DNA from 3 places in the Pseudomonas tensinigenes genome. Region 2 is predicted to be linked to each of the others. Evidence: predicted binding sites of a transcription regulator. Region 2 holds the regulator's gene; each other region holds the start of a gene.
The links. Region 2 encodes FliA, which starts transcription of late flagellar genes. Its sites were predicted from a motif close to CTAAAGTTTNNNNNNNNNNNGCCGNTAA; they were not measured.
Positions count from the first base shown of each region.

Region 1: the regulator FliA is predicted to act here: its motif matches at 1,558-1,585, upstream of HU718_RS03265 (methyl-accepting chemotaxis protein).
Region 3: the regulator FliA is predicted to act here: its motif matches at 3,432-3,459, upstream of motA (flagellar motor stator protein MotA).

Region 1 covers NZ_CP077089.1:739,804-745,762, forward strand. Annotated here, with positions in the region: gene HU718_RS03265 (methyl-accepting chemotaxis protein) at 1-1,500, opposite strand, end outside; gene HU718_RS03270 (hypothetical protein) at 1,779-2,009, shown strand; gene HU718_RS03275 (cell division protein ZapA) at 2,006-2,308, shown strand; gene HU718_RS03280 (methyl-accepting chemotaxis protein) at 2,408-4,345, shown strand; gene HU718_RS03285 (acyl-CoA dehydrogenase) at 4,547-5,959, opposite strand, start outside.
Region 2 covers NZ_CP077089.1:2,049,695-2,055,653, reverse strand. Annotated here, with positions in the region: gene HU718_RS09060 (chemotaxis protein CheA) at 1-790, opposite strand, end outside; gene HU718_RS09055 (protein phosphatase CheZ) at 845-1,633, opposite strand; gene HU718_RS09050 (chemotaxis response regulator CheY) at 1,652-2,023, opposite strand; gene fliA (RNA polymerase sigma factor FliA) at 2,190-2,930, opposite strand; gene fleN (flagellar synthesis regulator FleN) at 2,927-3,757, opposite strand; gene flhF (flagellar biosynthesis GTPase FlhF) at 3,874-5,214, opposite strand; gene flhA (flagellar biosynthesis protein FlhA) at 5,226-5,959, opposite strand, start outside.
Region 3 covers NZ_CP077089.1:819,620-825,578, forward strand. Annotated here, with positions in the region: gene HU718_RS03555 (cyclic-di-GMP receptor FimW-related protein) at 1-18, opposite strand, end outside; gene asd (archaetidylserine decarboxylase) at 86-946, opposite strand; gene rhdA (thiosulfate sulfurtransferase) at 956-1,780, opposite strand; gene HU718_RS03570 (HDOD domain-containing protein) at 1,823-3,361, opposite strand; gene motA (flagellar motor stator protein MotA) at 3,528-4,379, shown strand; gene motB (flagellar motor protein MotB) at 4,383-5,459, shown strand; gene HU718_RS03585 (sterol desaturase family protein) at 5,551-5,959, shown strand, end outside.

The DNA of each region.
Region 1 (5,959 bases), 1.3 Mb from region 2:
ATTGCGATCCACTTCCCGCGCCACTTGCGCCTGCTCTTCGGCGGCGCTGGCGATCACCAGGTTGCGCTCGTTGATTTCGACGATGGCGGTGTTGATGGTGTCCAGCGACATGCCGGCACCACGGGCGATGTTCAGGGTCGACTCGGCGCGCTCGGTGCTGTTGCGCATCGAATCCACGGCGTGTTCGGTGCCGCTCTGAATGCTGCCGATCATCCGCTCGATTTCGCTGGTCGACTGCTGGGTGCGGTGCGCCAGGGCACGTACTTCGTCTGCTACCACGGCAAAACCACGACCGGCTTCACCGGCGCGTGCCGCTTCAATCGCTGCGTTCAGTGCCAGCAGGTTGGTCTGATCGGCCAGACCACGAATCACGTCGAGCACCTTGCCGATGTCACGGGATTCATTAGCCAGATCACCGATCAGAGACGCTGTGCTCTGCACATCGGCGCTCATGCGTTCGATCGCGCTAACGGTTTCCTGCACCAGATCACGCCCGTCACCGGCGGAAGTGGTGGCGTTTTTCGAGGCTTCCGAAGTGCTCACGGCGTTGCGCGCGACTTCTTCCACGGCGCTCGTCATTTCATTGACCGCAGTGGCCGCCTGTTCGATTTCATTGTTCTGCTGAGTCAGGCCGCGCGCGCTTTCGTCGGTGACGCTGTTCAGTTCTTCAGCCGCCGAAGCCAATTGAGTGGCCGAGCCGGAAATACGCTGCAGGGTGTCACGCAGCTTCGATTGCATCTTGGCCATGGCCGCGAGCAGACGTCCTGCCTCGTCTTCACCGTCAACGTGGATCGGCTGGGTCAGGTTGCCTTCGGCGATGGTTTCCGCAGCTTCCAATGCTTTGGAGATCGGCTTGGTGATGCTCACAGTCAGCAGCCAGGCAAAGAGGAACGTCAGGCCAGTGGCGATCACCAACAGCGTAACCACAAGGTTGAAAGACATCGAAAACTGCTCGCTCGCGCCTTTATCCGTCTCGGCGATTTGCTGAGTGTTGATCTCCAGCAAACGCGCCAGGGCGGTGTTCACCGCTTCCGAGTTGCTCAGCAAGTCCGAGTTGAGCATTTGCCGCAGTTCATCAATCTGATTGTTGCGCGACAGGGTTTTCATCCGGTCTTCAAGCTGGCGGTACTGCGCGAGCAACTGCACGTATTGATCGTAAGCCGCACGTTCTTGCGGGCCGTCGATCAACGGTTCGTAGGCGCGCTGGGCGTCGGCGATCTGCTTGTTGCGCAACTCGAACAGTTCGACAGTCTTTTGTTGAACGTCCGGTTCACGGTTGATCAGCAACCGATACGACAAAACGCGCAGGCGCAGGGTCAGTTGGGTGAATTCGTCGAGGGCTTTGATGGAAGGCACGCTGGCCGTGGCGATGTCTTCGCCTGCTGCGCGGATTTTGCTCATCTGATTCAGCGCGAACACGCCGAGAATCAGCATCAGGCCGCCGATCAGGGCGAAACCGGTAAACGCCCGTGGGGCGATATTCATATTGCGGAGGGACATGGGCGGATACCAAGAGAGGGCCGCTTCCATGCGGGCTGAGACTGCTGTATGGATGACTTATCGGTCATACGACTAAAGTCTTGAGGCACTGTGCGTATTTGTCGCAGAAGGGCTTGGGCGACGAAGTGCAGGAACCAGATCGGCAGATCACAGTCTTTAAAACTCGCAGGAACGGTCGGCCGCCAGGAAAATCAAGGCTTTGCGCCGGTTTAACCCTGGCATCCGTGATGACTTTTCTTTATCGTACGCGCCCTTTGAAAAACGCTTGGAAGATCAAAATGTTGGAAGCATCCCTCAGCCAATTGGAACAGCTCGTCAGCGACCTGGTGCAACAGAACCAGACCCTCGCGCAAACCAACCAGACCCTGTCCACGGAACTGGCCCAGGCCAAGGATGAAAACGAAAGCCTGCAACTGAACCTGATGGAGCAGGAAGAAAAGCACGGCGCCACTGCTGCACGCATTCAGGCACTGGTTGATCGCGTCAACGCCGGTCCTGTCAGCGCATGAACCACCACACAGCAGGGGTAAAAGTCGTCTCCATTCTCGGGGAGGACTATTCGATCAAGGCACCGGCCGGGGAAGAACAGACCCTGCTGGACGCGGCCATGATGCTCAAGGCTGCGCTGGACGACACCAAACGCAAATACCCGACGCTGATCGGTGATCGCTTGCTGGTGTTGGCGGCGATGAATCTGTGCTCGCAGCAGATCGAAATGAAGAAGCAACACCAGGAAGAACTCGACCGTTACCAAGAGCAAGTCAGCGCCACGGTCGACACCATCGCCAAGACCATTAACCAGGGTTAATGGAGCTGCGCACAACCAAAGAATAGATTGTCGACTGAGTTGTATACAATCGGCACGGCTGTTGCATTGTTTCGGCCACTTATTCTTTGGGGGTGCTCCATGCAGTTGTGGCGACGCAGTATTCAATGGCAGCTGATTCTCAGCATGGGCACGGCCCTGCTGATCAGCATCCTGATCGTGGTTGGCATTTATACCCTGGTGGTCAACCGCCTCGCCCAGAGCTATCTGGTCGAACAAGCCCTGCCGTCGAGCATCGAAGCGACGCGTAACGATATCGAACGCATCCTTGTGCAACCGCTGACGGCGGCCAAGGATATTGCCAGCAACACAATGGTCCGCGACTGGCTCGCTACTGGCGAAGACAGCAGCAAAACGGCGGGCTTCGCGCAGTATCTGGAAGGCATCCGCGCCGAACATAAAGCCTTTACCGCTTTGATCATCGGCACCGAATCCAATCATTACATCACCGAAAAAGGCCTGGATCGCACCCTCAGCCGTTCAAAACCGGCTGACGCGTGGTTCTATTCCTTCCTCGACAGCAATCAGCCGCGCACTCTCAATATCGACAACGACGGCGCCACCGGAGAACTGGCGCTGTTCATCGATCTGAAGGTCGAGCAGGCCGGCAAAGTCGTCGGTGTGGCCGGGCTCGGTTTGAGCATGAAAGAGCTGTCGGAGCTGATTCACAACTTCAGCTTTGGCGAGCGCGGCAAGGTCTATCTTGTGCGTTCCGACGGTTTGATCCAGGTGCATCCCGAGGCGCAGTTCAGCGGCAAACGCACCTTGAGCGAGCAGATCGGCGCCAATGCAGCGCAGGCCGTCATGGGCCAGAAAACGGCGATCAGCAGCAGCTTCCAGAGGGATGGCGAAGATTTCCTCGCCTTCAGCCTGCCGTTGCGTGATCTGGGCTGGACTCTGGTGGCCGAAGTGCCGCAATCGCAGATCTACGCCGAAGCCCGTAAAGCGATGTGGATGAGCGGCGGCATTGGTCTGGCCGTGGCACTGGTGTGCCTCGCGTTGGTGGTGTGGCTGGCGCAAGGTTTGGTGCGGCCGATTCGCCAAGTAACAGCTGCATTGGTAGCAATCGGTAGCGGTGGGGGAGATTTGACCCACCGGTTAGATTCCAGTCGCGCCGATGAGTTGGGCGACCTCGCGCGCGGCTTCAATCGTTTCCTCGACAGCCAGCGCGGGATGATCGCTGAAGTGCTGACCACCAGCGAGCGTCTGCGTACGGCAGTGGGGCAAGTGGCGAAAGTGGTGGAGAACACCGCAGAGCGCTCGGGTCGTCAGCAGGAAATGACTGACATGGTCGCGACTGCCGTTCACGAGATGGGTCTGACCGTGCAGGAGATTGCGCAGAACGCTGGTAATGCGGCACTGGCCTCGCAAACCGCGCGCGATGAAGCGATGCAGGCGCGGGAAGTGGTCGGTGGCTCGATTCGGCATATTGAAAGCATGTCCGATGAGATTGGCGTTGCGGCGGGGGCAGTGGGGGAGCTGGCGCATCAAGTGGCGTCGATCGACTCGGTGTTAGCTGTGATTCGCGGGGTGTCCGAGCAGACCAATCTTTTGGCGCTGAACGCGGCGATCGAAGCGGCGCGGGCTGGGGATATGGGGCGCGGCTTTGCGGTTGTCGCTGATGAAGTGCGCACCTTGGCGCGACGCACTCAAGCGTCTACTGACGAGATTCAGCAGATGATCGGTAGCCTCAAGCAAGGTGCGGAAAACGCCGTGTCGTCGATGCGTACCGGCCAGGCGGCGACTGGCACCGGGGTTGAGTCGAGTCAGCGCACCGGGGCGTCGCTGACGGCGATTACCGGTCAGGTCGAGCGCATCAGCGACATGAACCATCAGGTGGCGACGGCGACGGAAGAGCAGTCGGCGGTGACTGAAGAGATCAACCGTAATGTGCAGGGGATTTCTGATCTGGCGCGGGCGACGGCGGGGGAGGTGCGGGCGTGTCGTGAAGACTGCCAGATGTTGCAGAGGTTGGCGGATGATTTGGCAAGGCAGATGGGTGGGTTCAAGTTGAGTTGAGTGTTGAGCCAGAAAAGCCCCTCACCCTAACCCTCTCCCAGGGGGAGAGGGGACTGACCGAGGTGTCTTTCGCTATACATCGACCTGAAAACGCCAGTCGATTATGGATTCGGTGAGCTTCTTTCAGGTCGACGGAGTATTCAAGCATCCCCCGTTCGGCCCCCTCTCCCTCCGGGAGAGGGCTGGGGTGAGGGTGGCGTTTCAGAACCAAGCATCCTGCATCGCCAGACACGTATCATCCCGCGCCTCCAGCAACACCAGCTCATGGTGGCAACCCGGCACTTCCCACGTCAGAAAATACCGCGCCGCCTGCAACTTGCCCTTATAGAAGTCAGCATCCGCTGCATTCCCTTTGGCCAACCCTTCCTCGGCACGAATCGCCTGCTCCAGCCAGCGCCAGCCAATCACCGTGTGCCCGAACACCTTCAGGTACAGCGCAGAGTTCGCCAGGCTGCTATTGACCTTGCCCTGTGCCAGATCGGTCAACAAACCGATGGTCACCGTTTGCAGGCGCGCCACCAGTTTCTCTAAAGGCTCACGCAACGCGGTCAGCGATTCGTATGCCGTTGCGCGCTCAGCCGTGTTGGCGATCAGTCGAATCAGTTGCTTCAGTCCCGCGCCGCCGTTCTGCGCCAGTTTGCGCCCGAGCAAGTCCAGCGACTGAATACCGTGGGTGCCTTCATGGATCGGGTTCAAGCGGTTATCGCGGTAGTACTGCTCCACCGGGTATTCACGGGTATAACCGTGACCGCCGAGAATCTGGATCGCCAGTTCGTTGGCCTTGAGGCAGAACTCCGATGGCCAGGATTTGACGATCGGAGTCAGCAAATCCAGCAACTCATGCGCCTGTTTACGCTCGGCTTCAGACTCAAGCGTGGTGGTGTCATCGAACAAACGGGCGGCATACAAACCGAGGTCAAAGGCACCTTCGACGTAGGATTTTTGCGTTAGCAGCATGCGTCTGACGTCCGCATGCTGAATGATCGCTACCGGCGCAGTGGTCGGATCCTTGCTGTCCGGCACGCGACCCTGCGGCCGCTCGCGGGCGTACTCCAGCGAGTACAGATAACCGGCATAACCGAGCATCACCGCGCCCATGCCGACGCCGATCCGTGCTTCGTTCATCATCTGGAACATATAGCTCAAACCGCGATGCGGCTCGCCCACCAGATAGCCGACACACTCGCCGTTATCGCCGAAGTTCAGCGCTGTGGAGGTTGTGCCGCGCCAGCCCATCTTGTGAAACAGCCCGGCCAGCAGTACGTCATTACGCTGACCGAGGCTGCCGTCATCGTTGACCAGAAACTTTGGCACGATAAACAGCGAGATACCTTTAACACCCGCAGGCGCATCGGGCAGCTTGGCCAGGACCATGTGCACGATGTTCTCCGACAGCGGGTGATCGCCGCCGGAAATGAAGATCTTGTTGCCCTTCAGGCGATAGGTGCCGTCGGACGCCGGCTCGGCGCGTGTACGAATATCTGACAGCGATGAACCCGCGTGCGGTTCGGTCAAGGCCATGGTTCCGAAAAAACGGCCGTCGATCATGGGCTGCAGGAAGCGCTGTTTCTGCTCGTCGGTGCCAAAACTCTCGATCAGATTCGCCGCGCCCAT
Region 2 (5,959 bases):
TCGCCGACTCCAGCGCGTCCACGGCAAAGTTGCCCTTGCCATGCAACTGATCGAGCAGGGCTTCGAATTCGTCGTCGGTGATGTCGGAGCTGTCGCCCTTGGCCGGAGCCGCAGGGGCTGCCGCCGCTGGTGCAACCGCGTCCACCGCGAACTGGCCCTTGCCGTGCAACTGATCGAGCAACGACTCGAACTCGGCATCGGTGATTTCATCGCTCGCGGCTTCAGCGGCCGTTTGCGCAGGTGCAGCAGCGGCCGGGGCCTCGGCTTCGGCCTTGACGGCGTTCAGCGAATCCAGCAGCTGTTCGAATTCGTTATCGGTGATGTCGCCCGACGCGTCGCCTTCGACGACCAGTTCTTCGATCATCTCGGCCACTGGCGAAACCGGGGCTGCGTCCGCCGATTGCGGTTCGGCCAGACGCGCCAGGGCGGCCAGCAGTTCCGGGGTGGCCGCGGTGATCGGCGCACGCTCACGAACCTCAGTGAACATGCTGTTCACCGCGTCCAGTGCTTCGAGGACAACGTCCATCAGTTCTGCATCAACGCGACGCTCACCCTTGCGCAGGATGTCGAACACGTTTTCGGCGATGTGACAGCACTCCACCAGCTCATTGAGCTGAAGGAAGCCGGCGCCCCCTTTTACAGTGTGGAAACCGCGAAAAATTGCGTTGAGCAGATCTGCGTCATCCGGGCGGCTTTCCAGCTCGACCAGTTGTTCGGACAGTTGCTCAAGAATCTCGCCGGCCTCAACCAGGAAATCCTGAAGGATCTCTTCATCGGCGCCGAAGCTCATTAATGGGGTGCTCCTACAGGTCTAAAAACCCAAAAAACCTAAAATTCCAAAACTCTAGAACCCGAGGCTGGATAACAAATCGTCCACATCGTCCTGACCGGACACAACGTCTTCTCGTTTATCGGCATGAATCTGCGGACCTTCACCCTGCGAGAGATGTTTTTGTGGATCTTTTTCTGCAAGCATCGCGGCGCGGTCATGTTCGATGCCCGCAAAGCGGTCGACCTGACTGGCCATGAGCACGAGTTTGAGCAAATTGCTTTCGACTTCGGTGACCAGTTGAGTCACACGCTTGATCACCTGACCGGTGAGGTCCTGGTAATCCTGGGCCAGCAGGATGTCGTTGAGATTGCTCGACACCGCACGGTTGTCCGTGCTGCTGCGTGACAGAAAACCGTCGACCCGGCGCGCCAGTTCACGGAACTCTTCAGCCCCGACCTCGCGACGCATGAAGCGACCCCAATCGGCACTCAAGGTCTGCGCTTCATCAGCCAGACTGTTGACCACCGGCGTGGCGCTTTCCACCAGATCCATGGTGCGGTTGGCCGCGGCTTCCGTCAGCTTGACCACATAGCCCAGGCGTTCGGTGGCGTCGGTGATTTGCGACACTTCCTCGGCCTGCGGCATGTTCGGGTCGATCTGGAAGTTGACGATCGCACTGTGCAGTTCACGTGTGAGCTTGCCCACTTCCTGATACAGGCCACGGTCACGGGTCTGATTGAGCTCATGGATCAGTTGCACAGCGTCGCCGAACCTGCCTTTTTCAAGGCTTTCGACCAGTTCGACCGCGTGTTTTTTCAGGGTCGACTCGAAATCGCCCTGTGAAGATTCGTTATGCTCCATAGCTCCCCCGCGCGTTCATCAGCCGATGCGTTCGAAAATCTTCTCGATTTTGTCTTTCAACGCCTGAGCCGTGAAAGGTTTGACTACGTAGCCGTTTACACCGGCCTGAGCGGCCTCGATGATCTGCTCGCGCTTGGCTTCTGCAGTCACCATCAGCACTGGCAGGTGCTTGAGTTTTTCATCGGCACGCACGTGGCGCAGCAGGTCGATACCGGTCATGCCCGGCATGTTCCAGTCCGTTACCAGAAAGTCGATGCTTCCGCTGTTGAGCACTGGAATGGCAGTCACGCCATCGTCAGCCTCGACGGTGTTGGTGAACCCAAGATCACGCAGCAGGTTCTTGATGATCCGCCGCATCGTTGAGAAGTCATCAACGATGAGGATTTTCATGTCTTTGTTCAATTCGACCTCCAAGCAGTCTTAAACGCGCCCAGCACCTGGACGCGCCACTTCAATCAATCGGCGCAGCACTCGAAGACTGTCTGGAGCACAACAGAGCAAGACCGGTGCCGTTCATCACCGCACCAGCCTCGTTCGCAGTGTCCCCACACTGCCTTCAGCGCGCTCGCCACTCCCCCAAACGCCCCCGCAAACGGGCCGCGCACTGGCTGTGTAACTGGCTGACCCGCGATTCACTGACGCCAAGGACTTCACCGATCTCCTTGAGGTTCAGCTCTTCGTCGTAGTACAGCGCCAACACCAGTCGCTCACGCTCCGGCAAATTGGCAATCGCGTCCGCCAGCGCCGCCTGGAAGCGTTCATCTTCCAGATCGCGTGACGGCTCCATATGAGCACTCGCGCCATCCTCGTGCAGCCCTTCGTGTTCGCCGTCCTGCAACAGGTCGTCGAAACTGAACAGGCGACTGCCCAAGGTGTCATTCAAAATCCCGTAGTAATCGTCGAGACTCAATTGGAGTTCGGCCGCAACCTCGTGATCTTTAGCATCACGGCCGGTTTTAGCTTCAATTGAGCGAATTGCGTCGCTGACCATCCGGGTATTGCGGTGAACCGAGCGTGGCGCCCAGTCCCCTTTGCGCACTTCGTCGAGCATCGCGCCGCGGATTCGTATGCCCGCGTACGTTTCGAAACTGGCGCCTTTGCTGGCGTCATATTTGGTCGAGACTTCGAGCAGGCCGATCATCCCGGCCTGGATCAGGTCTTCGACCTGCACACTCGCCGGCAAGCGTGCCAGCAAGTGATAGGCAATGCGTTTGACCAGTGGCGCGTAACGCTCGATCAACTCGTACTGCGCGTCACGTGCTGACTTCTTGTAGTAGTTCATACCGCTTGCTGTCATAGCACGGGCCCTGCCGTTTGCTGCACGAGGCGCTCGACGAAAAACTCAAGGTGGCCACGCGGGTTGGCGGGCAGCGGCCAGGTGTCGACCTTCTGCGCGATCGCCTTGAACGCCAGTGCGCACTTGGAACGCGGAAAGGCTTCGTACACCGCACGCTGCTTCTGCACCGCTTTACGCACGCTTTCGTCGTAAGGCACGGCGCCGACGTATTGTAGAGCGACGTCAAGGAAGCGATCCGTGACCTTGGTCAACTTGGCAAACAGGTTGCGCCCTTCCTGCGGGCTCTGCGCCATGTTGGCGAGGACGCGGAAGCGGTTCATGCCGTAATCGCGGTTGAGCAGTTTGATCAGCGCGTAGGCGTCGGTAATGGACGTCGGCTCGTCGCAGACCACCAGCAACACTTCCTGCGCGGCGCGTACAAAACTGACTACCGAGTCACCAATACCCGCAGCGGTGTCGATCACCAATACGTCGAGATTGTCGCCGATGTCGCTGAACGCCTGAATCAGACCGGCGTGTTGCGCCGGGCTCAGGTGCACCATGCTCTGCGTGCCGGACGCGGCCGGGACGATGCGGATGCCACCGGGGCCTTGCAACAGCACGTCGCGCAACTCGCAACGGCCTTCGATGACGTCGGCCAGCGTGCGTTTAGGGGTCAGCCCCAACAATACGTCAACGTTCGCCAGACCGAGGTCGGCGTCCAGCAGCATGACCCGACGGCCAAGCTCTGCCAGCGCCAGCGACAAGTTCACTGACACGTTAGTCTTGCCGACGCCACCTTTGCCGCCGGTCACCGCGATCACCTGTACGGGATGCATGCTGCCCATGTTATTTCTTTACCTTGTCTTGCATAGACGGAGGCCACATTACTGGCTGCGCGTTCACAACCGGAACAATGCATGGCAGACCATCGATGTAGGTACAAAAACTGTTCATGAATACCTCAGCCTACCTGCTTGGTCGGGCTGTGATAGATATCAGCGAACATGTCAGCCATGGCTTCTTCGCTGGGTTCTTCCTGCATTTGCACGCTGACGGCGCGGCTGACCAGTTGATGACGGCGCGGCAGATGCAAATCATCCGGAATCCGTGGGCCATCGGTCAGGTACGCGACCGGCAATTCATGACTGATCGCCAGGCTCAACACTTCGCCAAGGCTGGCCGTTTCATCCAGTTTAGTCAGGATGCACCCGGCTAGCCCGCAACGCTTGTAACTGTGATAAGCGGCGGTTAGAACCTGTTTCTGGCTGGTGGTTGCCAAGACCAGATAATTTTTTGAACGAATGCCACGTCCGGCCAGACTTTCCAGCTGCATGCGCAGCGCCGGATCACTGGCTTGCAGGCCGGCAGTATCGATCAATACCACGCGTTTGCGCAGCAGTGGATCCAGTGCCTGCACCAGCGATTGGCCCGGATCGACGTGAGTCACCGGCACATTGAGAATGCGGCCCAGCGTCTTCAGTTGTTCCTGAGCGCCGATGCGGAAACTGTCCATGCTCACCAGCGCGACATTCTGCGCGCCGTATTTCAGCACATAACGCGCGGCAAGCTTGGCGAGTGTAGTGGTCTTGCCCATGCCGGCCGGGCCGACCATGGCAATCACACCGCCCTCTTCCAGCGGCTCGACTTCCGGCACGGCAATCATCCGCGCCAGATGCGCAAGCAGCATGCGCCAGGCCTGACGCGGTTCTTCGATATCAGTGATCATCGCCAGCAGATCGCGCGACAACGGGCCGGACAGACCGATACGTTGCAGACGGCGATACAGGTTGGCTTGCGCCGGACGGCTGCCTTGCAGCTGATTCCAGGCCAGAGTGCCGAGCTGAACTTCCATCAGCTCGCGCAGGCTGTTCAATTCAAAACGCATCGAATCCAGTGCGCGCGGATCAACACCGCCGGAGGACTGCGCAGGCGCCGGGGCCGGACGCGCCGGGGCGGCGTAAGTCGGCTCGCTCAGCGGTTCAGCGGCAGTCAGCGGCAGGCCAGCGGTCAACGGCAGGCCGGCGAAGATCTGGCGGTTGCTATTGCCATCGGCTTCGCCACGCAGGCTCAACTCGGCCTGGGCAGTGACGATGCGCGACTGGGTCTTGCGCAGCTCGTCTTCGAGTTCCATGTTCGGAACCCGTGGCGCCAGCGCCGACAATTTGTAATCCAGTGCCGCCGTCAGCTCGACACCGCCGGCAATGCGGCGGTTACCAATGATGGCGGCATCAGCGCCCAGCTCATCACGAACCAGCTTCATGGCCTGACGCATATCGGCGGCAAAGAAACGCTTAACTTGCATAAACCACTACCTCAGCCGTTGGGCCCTACTGTCGCAACGATGGTCACTTGCTTGTTGTCCGGTATTTCCTGGTAGGCCAGCACATGCAATCCAGGGACTGCGAGGCGGCCAAAGCGCGAGAGCATCGCGCGGATCGGGCCAGCGACCAAAAGGATCACCGGCTGACCTTGCATTTCCTGACGCTGCGCCGCTTCGATGAGCGAACGCTGCAGCTTCTCGGCCATGCTTGGCTCCAGCAGAACGCCCTCTTCCGAGCCTTGTCCTGCCTTCTGCAGACTATTGAGCAATATTTGTTCCAACCTTGGTTCCAAGGTGATCACAGGCAGCTCCGACTCAGTGCCTACAATGCTTTGGACGATGGCGCGGGATACGCCGACCCGTACAGCGGCGACCAACGCGGCGGTATCTTGACTCTTCGCGGCGTTGTTGGCGATGGCTTCGGCAATGCTGCGGATATCGCGCACCGGTACGTGTTCAGCCAACAGCGCCTGCAGCACTTTGAGCAACTGCGACAACGTGACCACGCCCGGCACCAGCTCTTCAGCCAGTTTCGGCGAGCTTTTGGCCAGCAATTGCATGAGTTGCTGCACTTCTTCGTGGCCGATCAGCTCACTGGAGTGCTTGTACAGAATCTGGTTCAAGTGCGTGGCGACCACGGTGCTGGCGTCGACCACGGTGTAACCGAGCGATTGTGCCTGGGCCCGCTGGCTGATTTCGATCCACACCGCCTCCAGGCCGAAAGCCG
Region 3 (5,959 bases), 1.2 Mb from region 2:
GGCGTTGGTCTGGCTCATGCCAAAAACCATAGCAGCAAATAACGCAATCTGCGGGAGCGCCTGAGGCGACTCCCGCAACGGTCAATCAGGCTTTTGGCAGCGCCAGGCCTTGGCCCATCTGCACTGGCGAACCCGCCGCCAGCTCTTCAGCCCATTTCACCTGATCCGGGCCGAACAGCACGATCGCCGTCGAACCCAGCTTGAAGCGACCCAGTTCGGCACCTTTTTCCAGATGGATCGGCGCGCGGGCGGCTTCATCGTAGCGGAAGGTTTTCAGTTCGCGCTTCGGCGGGGTGACCAGACCGGCCCACACGGTTTCGATCGAAGCGACGATCATTGCGCCAACCAGCACCACGGCCATCGGCCCGCGCTCGGTGTCGAAGATGCACGCTACACGCTCGTTACGAGCGAACAGTTCGGGGACGTTTTCGGCGGTGGTCTGATTCACCGAGAAGATCCGGCCCGGAATGTAGACCATTTCGCGCAGGGTGCCGGCCAGCGGCATGTGCACGCGGTGGTAGTCCTTGGGCGACAGGTAAATGGTGGCAAAGTCGCCGCCCATGAACGGCGCCGCATTGGCCGCATCACCGCCGAGCAGTTCCAGCACGCTGAAGCTGTGGCCCTTGGCCTGGAACACGCGACCGTGCTCGATCGGGCCGAGCTGGCTGACCGCACCGTCGGCCGGGCTGAGGATCGCGCCCGGGGTTTCGTCCAGTGGACGCGCGCCGTCTTTCAGGGCACGGGTGAAGAAGGCGTTGAAATGCTCGTAAGCGGTCAGGTCTTCGACCAGCGCTTGCGACATGTCCACCTGGTAGCGCTTGGCGAACCATTGGGTGAAGGCATTCTTGAACCAGCGCACGCGGCACTCGGCAATGCAGCCGGCCAGGCGCGACAGCAGGTGATGAGGCAGCAGGTACTGGCTGAGGATAAACAGACGCTCTTTCATTAGTTGTCCTTAAAAACCTTGAATCTCGACAGGCGTGTCAGGGTGGTTGCCCCATTCGCCCCAGGAACCGGCGTAGCCCTTGACCCGCGGATAACCGAGGGACTTGGCCACCAGATAAGTGAAGCCCGACCGGTGATGGGTCTGGCAGTGGGTAATGATTTCTTTGTCCTTGGTGATCCCGAGATCTTCTAGGATCTGCGGCATGTCTGTGCGAATACGCAGCTGACGGGCCTTGTCCATGCCGGCGGTCCATTCGAAATTGACCGCGCCGGGGATGTGCCCGGCCTTGGCGGCCAGGACTTTCTCGCCGGAATACTCCAGCGGCCCGCGCGCATCCCAGATCGCCAGATCGGCAGCACCGAGACGGCTTTGCAAGTATTCGCGCGTGGCAGTCGGCTCGTCGTGCAAAGTCAGCGCAATCGGGCCGCCAACCGCTGGTGGTACCTGGATCGACATCGGCATGCCATCTGCCAGCCACGCCGGCAGACCACCGTCTATATAGTGGTACTTGTCGTGACCGATGACGTCGAGCAGCCAGATGAAGCGCCCGGCCCAGCCGCCACCTTCATCGTCATACACCACGTAGACCGCGTCCTGGCGATGCCCGAGTTCACCGAACAATGCTTCCAGATCGGCTTTGGCCGGCAGCAGGCCCGGCGCCGGCGGCTGGCCGAGCTGGGTGCGCTTCGGGTCGACAAAACGTGCGCCGGGAAGATGACCTTCGGTGTAGCGGGCAGCGCTGGTCAGATCCACCAGAATCAGTTCAGGGGAATCGAGACGCGGGAGCAGGTCGCTCGGCTCGATGACGAGCGGCAAGCCAGAGAAGTCAGACATGTGAGGTCTCCAGAGCACAAAGGGGAGGATTGTAGCGCAGCCTCATCGGCCACGGCTGCTAAAGCTGTGCAGGGCTTTTTCTATGCACTGCGCGGTTTTGCCAAAGGCTTGCACGGTGATGTCGGCGAAGGGTCCGCCGCCCTGATCGGCCACCACAATCATGATGACCCGGCCGTTATTGACCAGAGAGCGCAGGAACAGATGCTCGCCACGAAACAGCGTGCGCAGGCTCGGCGGCAGCAGGGCGGAGAACTGTGCATTGTTGTCCGGGTTGATGCGCACCTGCGCTTGTTGCGCGAGTAAACGTTGCAGCACGCTACTTTGGCTGACGGCAAAAGTCAGTGCAGCGGCTTCTTTCGGCAAACCATAGGTTTGCTGCACACGCAGACTGGATTGGCTGCGGTCTGCCATCAGGATCATCACCCGGCGCATGCCGCTGGCGGCCAAGGCATCGCGCGCCGCGACGGTCAGGCTCATCGCATTGGTGAAGCGGCTCGGTTCTGCCAGCAATTCGGCGCATTGCTTGCGCCATTGGCCCAAGTCCTCAGCTGTCGGCGCGGCGGCGGGCAACAGGCCGGCGGGTAAACGACGGGTGCCCCACGGCCACAACAGCGAAACGGCCGGGTGCCACAGATCGGGCATCGCGTGATAACGCGCGCTGTTGGCGGCTTGTTGGTGCAACTGTTGCTGCACTTCGTCCATCGAGATTTGCAGATAAAGGCTGGTCAGGTACTGCCAGCGTTCGCTGTGCGGACTTTCCCAGGCCTGTTGCGCCGACAGCGCCAGACCGTTGGCCAGCAGTACGCTATTAGCCGGTTGATTAAGCCAGCGGCGCAGCGTCGGGTCATCGTCGAGGCGATTCTGCTGGCGTAGCGGATGCTCGCTGTCGCGGGCGATGCGCAGCACTTTCACCAGTTCGCGCTGTTCACTGAGCAGCAGTTTGTAGCCCTGCTGCACCCAGATCGGCAGATGCCAGGCCTGCACCAGTGCCTCGGCAATTTTCAGCAGGCGCACGCCGAACAATTGCTTTTCGACGGTGCGGGCCGACTCGCCCTTGTGGATAACCCGCAGCTCCCATTCCTCAAGCAGTTGCGGATAAGTCAGCGCCAATGGCCACAGCGGCGACAGAAACAGCAGGCTGCCCCAATGAATGTCCTGCCACAGCCGCGCCAGGCGACTGGCGAAAAAACCGTTGGCCTGTTGCGTTGCGTGCTGGCTGATCATCTGCAACTGGCGCAGGGCCTTGGGGATTTGCATCTGCGGTTCGGCGGGCAGGCGCGCGAGCAATTCTTCGGTGCGGGCAAGGCCCAGACGGTTGATTGCCACCTCGAGATTTTCCGCCGGCGCGGCCATGGTGCCGTGGGTGTGACGATTCGCCTCACGAATGATGCTCAAGGCCAGTGCCGGGCTGTCCTGCATCAGGTCGGCGATGTCACGCAACGAGCTGCGGTTGTCACGGATCGCGCGGCAGACTTTGTCGTGAGCCTCTTGCGGCACGGGCAGTCGCACGCCATCGAGCAACTTTACCCAGCCGTCGAGGGTGGTCGGTTTTGCGTGTGGGACGTTCGTTTCATTAGCCATGTCTGGAGGGGATCTTCACTGACTGTAGACGCGCCCGGCATGGGCTAAATTGGCTTTTCGCCTGAACTGGCTATAGTCTGGCGCAGTTTTGCCGATAAGTAGAAGAAGAGATTTTTTAACTTCCGAATATGACCTTGAACCCGACTTAAATAAGTACTTTCTACCTATGGCTAAAATTATCGGCATCATCGTCGTATTCGCGAGCGTGCTCGGCGGATACGTGCTCTCCCACGGCAAGATTGCCGCCTTGATCCAGCCTTTCGAGGTGTTGATCATCGGTGGTGCTGCACTCGGTGCATTCCTGCAGGCCAACCCCGGCTACATGACGATGCACGTGCTCAAGAAATCCCTGAGCATGTTCAGTTCGCGCTTCAGCCACACGTTCTATCTGGAAGTGCTCGGCCTGATCTACGAGATCCTCAACAAGAGCCGCCGCGAAGGCATGATGGCCATTGAAGGCGACATCGAAGATGCCGCCGCGAGCCCGATTTTCGCCAAGTACCCGGCGGTGCTCAAAGACGAACGCATGACCGCGTTCATCTGCGATTACCTGCGCATCATGTCGTCCGGCAACATGGCCCCGCACGAGCTGGAAGGCTTGTTCGACATGGAGCTGTACAGCCTGAAAGAAGACCTCGAACACCCGTCCCACGCGGTGAACGGCATCGCCGACGCCATGCCCGGTTTCGGTATCGTCGCGGCGGTACTCGGTATCGTGGTGACCATGGCCTCGCTGGGTGAAGGCGATCAGAAGTCCATCGGTCTGCACGTGGGTGCGGCACTGGTCGGTACCTTCTTCGGTATTCTTGCGGCGTACGGTTTCTTCGGTCCGCTGGCGCATTCCCTGGCTCACGATGCCAAGGAAGAACTGAACGTCTATGAAGCCATCAAGGCTTCGTTGGTGGCTTCGGCTTCCGGCATGCCGCCATCGCTGGCAGTCGAGTTTGGTCGCAAGGTGCTGTACCCGGCCCACCGTCCAAGCTTTGCCGAGCTGGAACAAGCCGTTCGCGGTCGCTAAGAAATGGAAAATAATCAGCCGATTATCATCAAGCGCGTCAAGCGCATAGCCGGCGGGCATCACGGCGGGGCGTGGAAAATCGCCTTCGCCGACTTCGCCACGGCGATGATGGCGTTCTTCCTGGTGTTGTGGCTGCTGTCCACCGCCACGCCGGAGCAGAAGATCGCCATCGCCGGTTACTTCAAAGACCCGGTCGGCTTCTCTGAAAGCGGCACGCCGTACATCATCGACCTGGGCGGCACGCCGACCCTGGCGCCGGAAAACACCCTCAACCCTGAGGTGAAGTCGCAGCCGCAACCCGACAAGGTCACGGTCGACACCGAACAGGTTGAAGGCATGGCCGAGCAGGTCGAGAAGGAACGTCTTGAGCTGCTCCTGCAAGAACTGCAGAACAAGGTCGACGAGAACCCGCAACTGCAGAAGTTCAAGGACCAGATCCTCTTCGAGATCACCCCGAACGGCTTGCGCATCCAGATCATGGACGCCGAGAACCGGCCGATGTTCGACTCGGGTTCCGCACGCCTGAAGCCGTACTTCGAAGACATCCTGCTGGCCATGGCTGACACCATCAAAGCGGTGCCGAACAAGATCAGCATCAGCGGCCACACCGACGCCAAGCCGTACACCGGCACCGGTGATTTCGGTAACTGGGAATTGTCGGCCAACCGTGCCAACGCCGCGCGTCGTGCCTTGATCGCCGGCAGCTATCCGGATGCGCAAGTGGCGCGGGTCGTCGGTTATGCCTCGTCGGCGCTGTTCGACAAGGAAAATCCGTTCAACCCGGTCAACCGTCGTATCGATATCGTGGTGCTGACCAAGAAAGCCCAAGCGGCCATCGAAGGTGCGCAAGGTGCAGACGCTGCGAAGCCAGCGGATCAAGGTCAGAACGGCGCCGCTCCAGCGACGCCGGTTGATCCGAACGCACTGCCAGCGGATCAGCAACCGGTGCCTGCACACGAGCTGCGCGAACGCTTGAACCTGTTCGACGACGCTGCGCCGAAACCGCCTGAGCCGGGGAGTGCGGCGCCCGCGCCTGCTGCCCCTCCAGCCACTGTGCCGGCCCCCACGCCGAAACAGTGACCGACAAAAAGCCACGGTTACCGTGGCTTTTTTGTATCTGCCTGCGTCGCAATGACCAGTCGCAGTTTTCGCAATCACGGAAGATCAGTAAATGGAAAGACTCAAAGCCTATTTTCAACGGCATGGCAACGCACCCTTCAAATTTGGCGAGGGGCGGGTCAGTGGCTATATATCAGCCACCCTCGGACTGTTGAGCCTGCTGGCGGTGTTCTGCTTCCTGTTTCCCGAGTGGCTGACCACAGCCGAACTGCGCAAGGTCTATGATGAACAGTTCGCGCGAACCACGCTATTGCTCGGTCTGGTGGTTTCATTCAGCCTCGGCACCCTGAATATCCTGCTCAACAAACGCAAGCGTCTGGGGATTACCGGTCTGGTTGCATCGGGCCTGGCGGTGTTCCTTGGGGGCACCAACGTACAAGTCAGCTCGATCGGGCAGACCCCGTACTCGTTGGGTCTGGACTGGTTCGTGCTGGCGCTGCTGGTATCGGCCATCGTGTTCA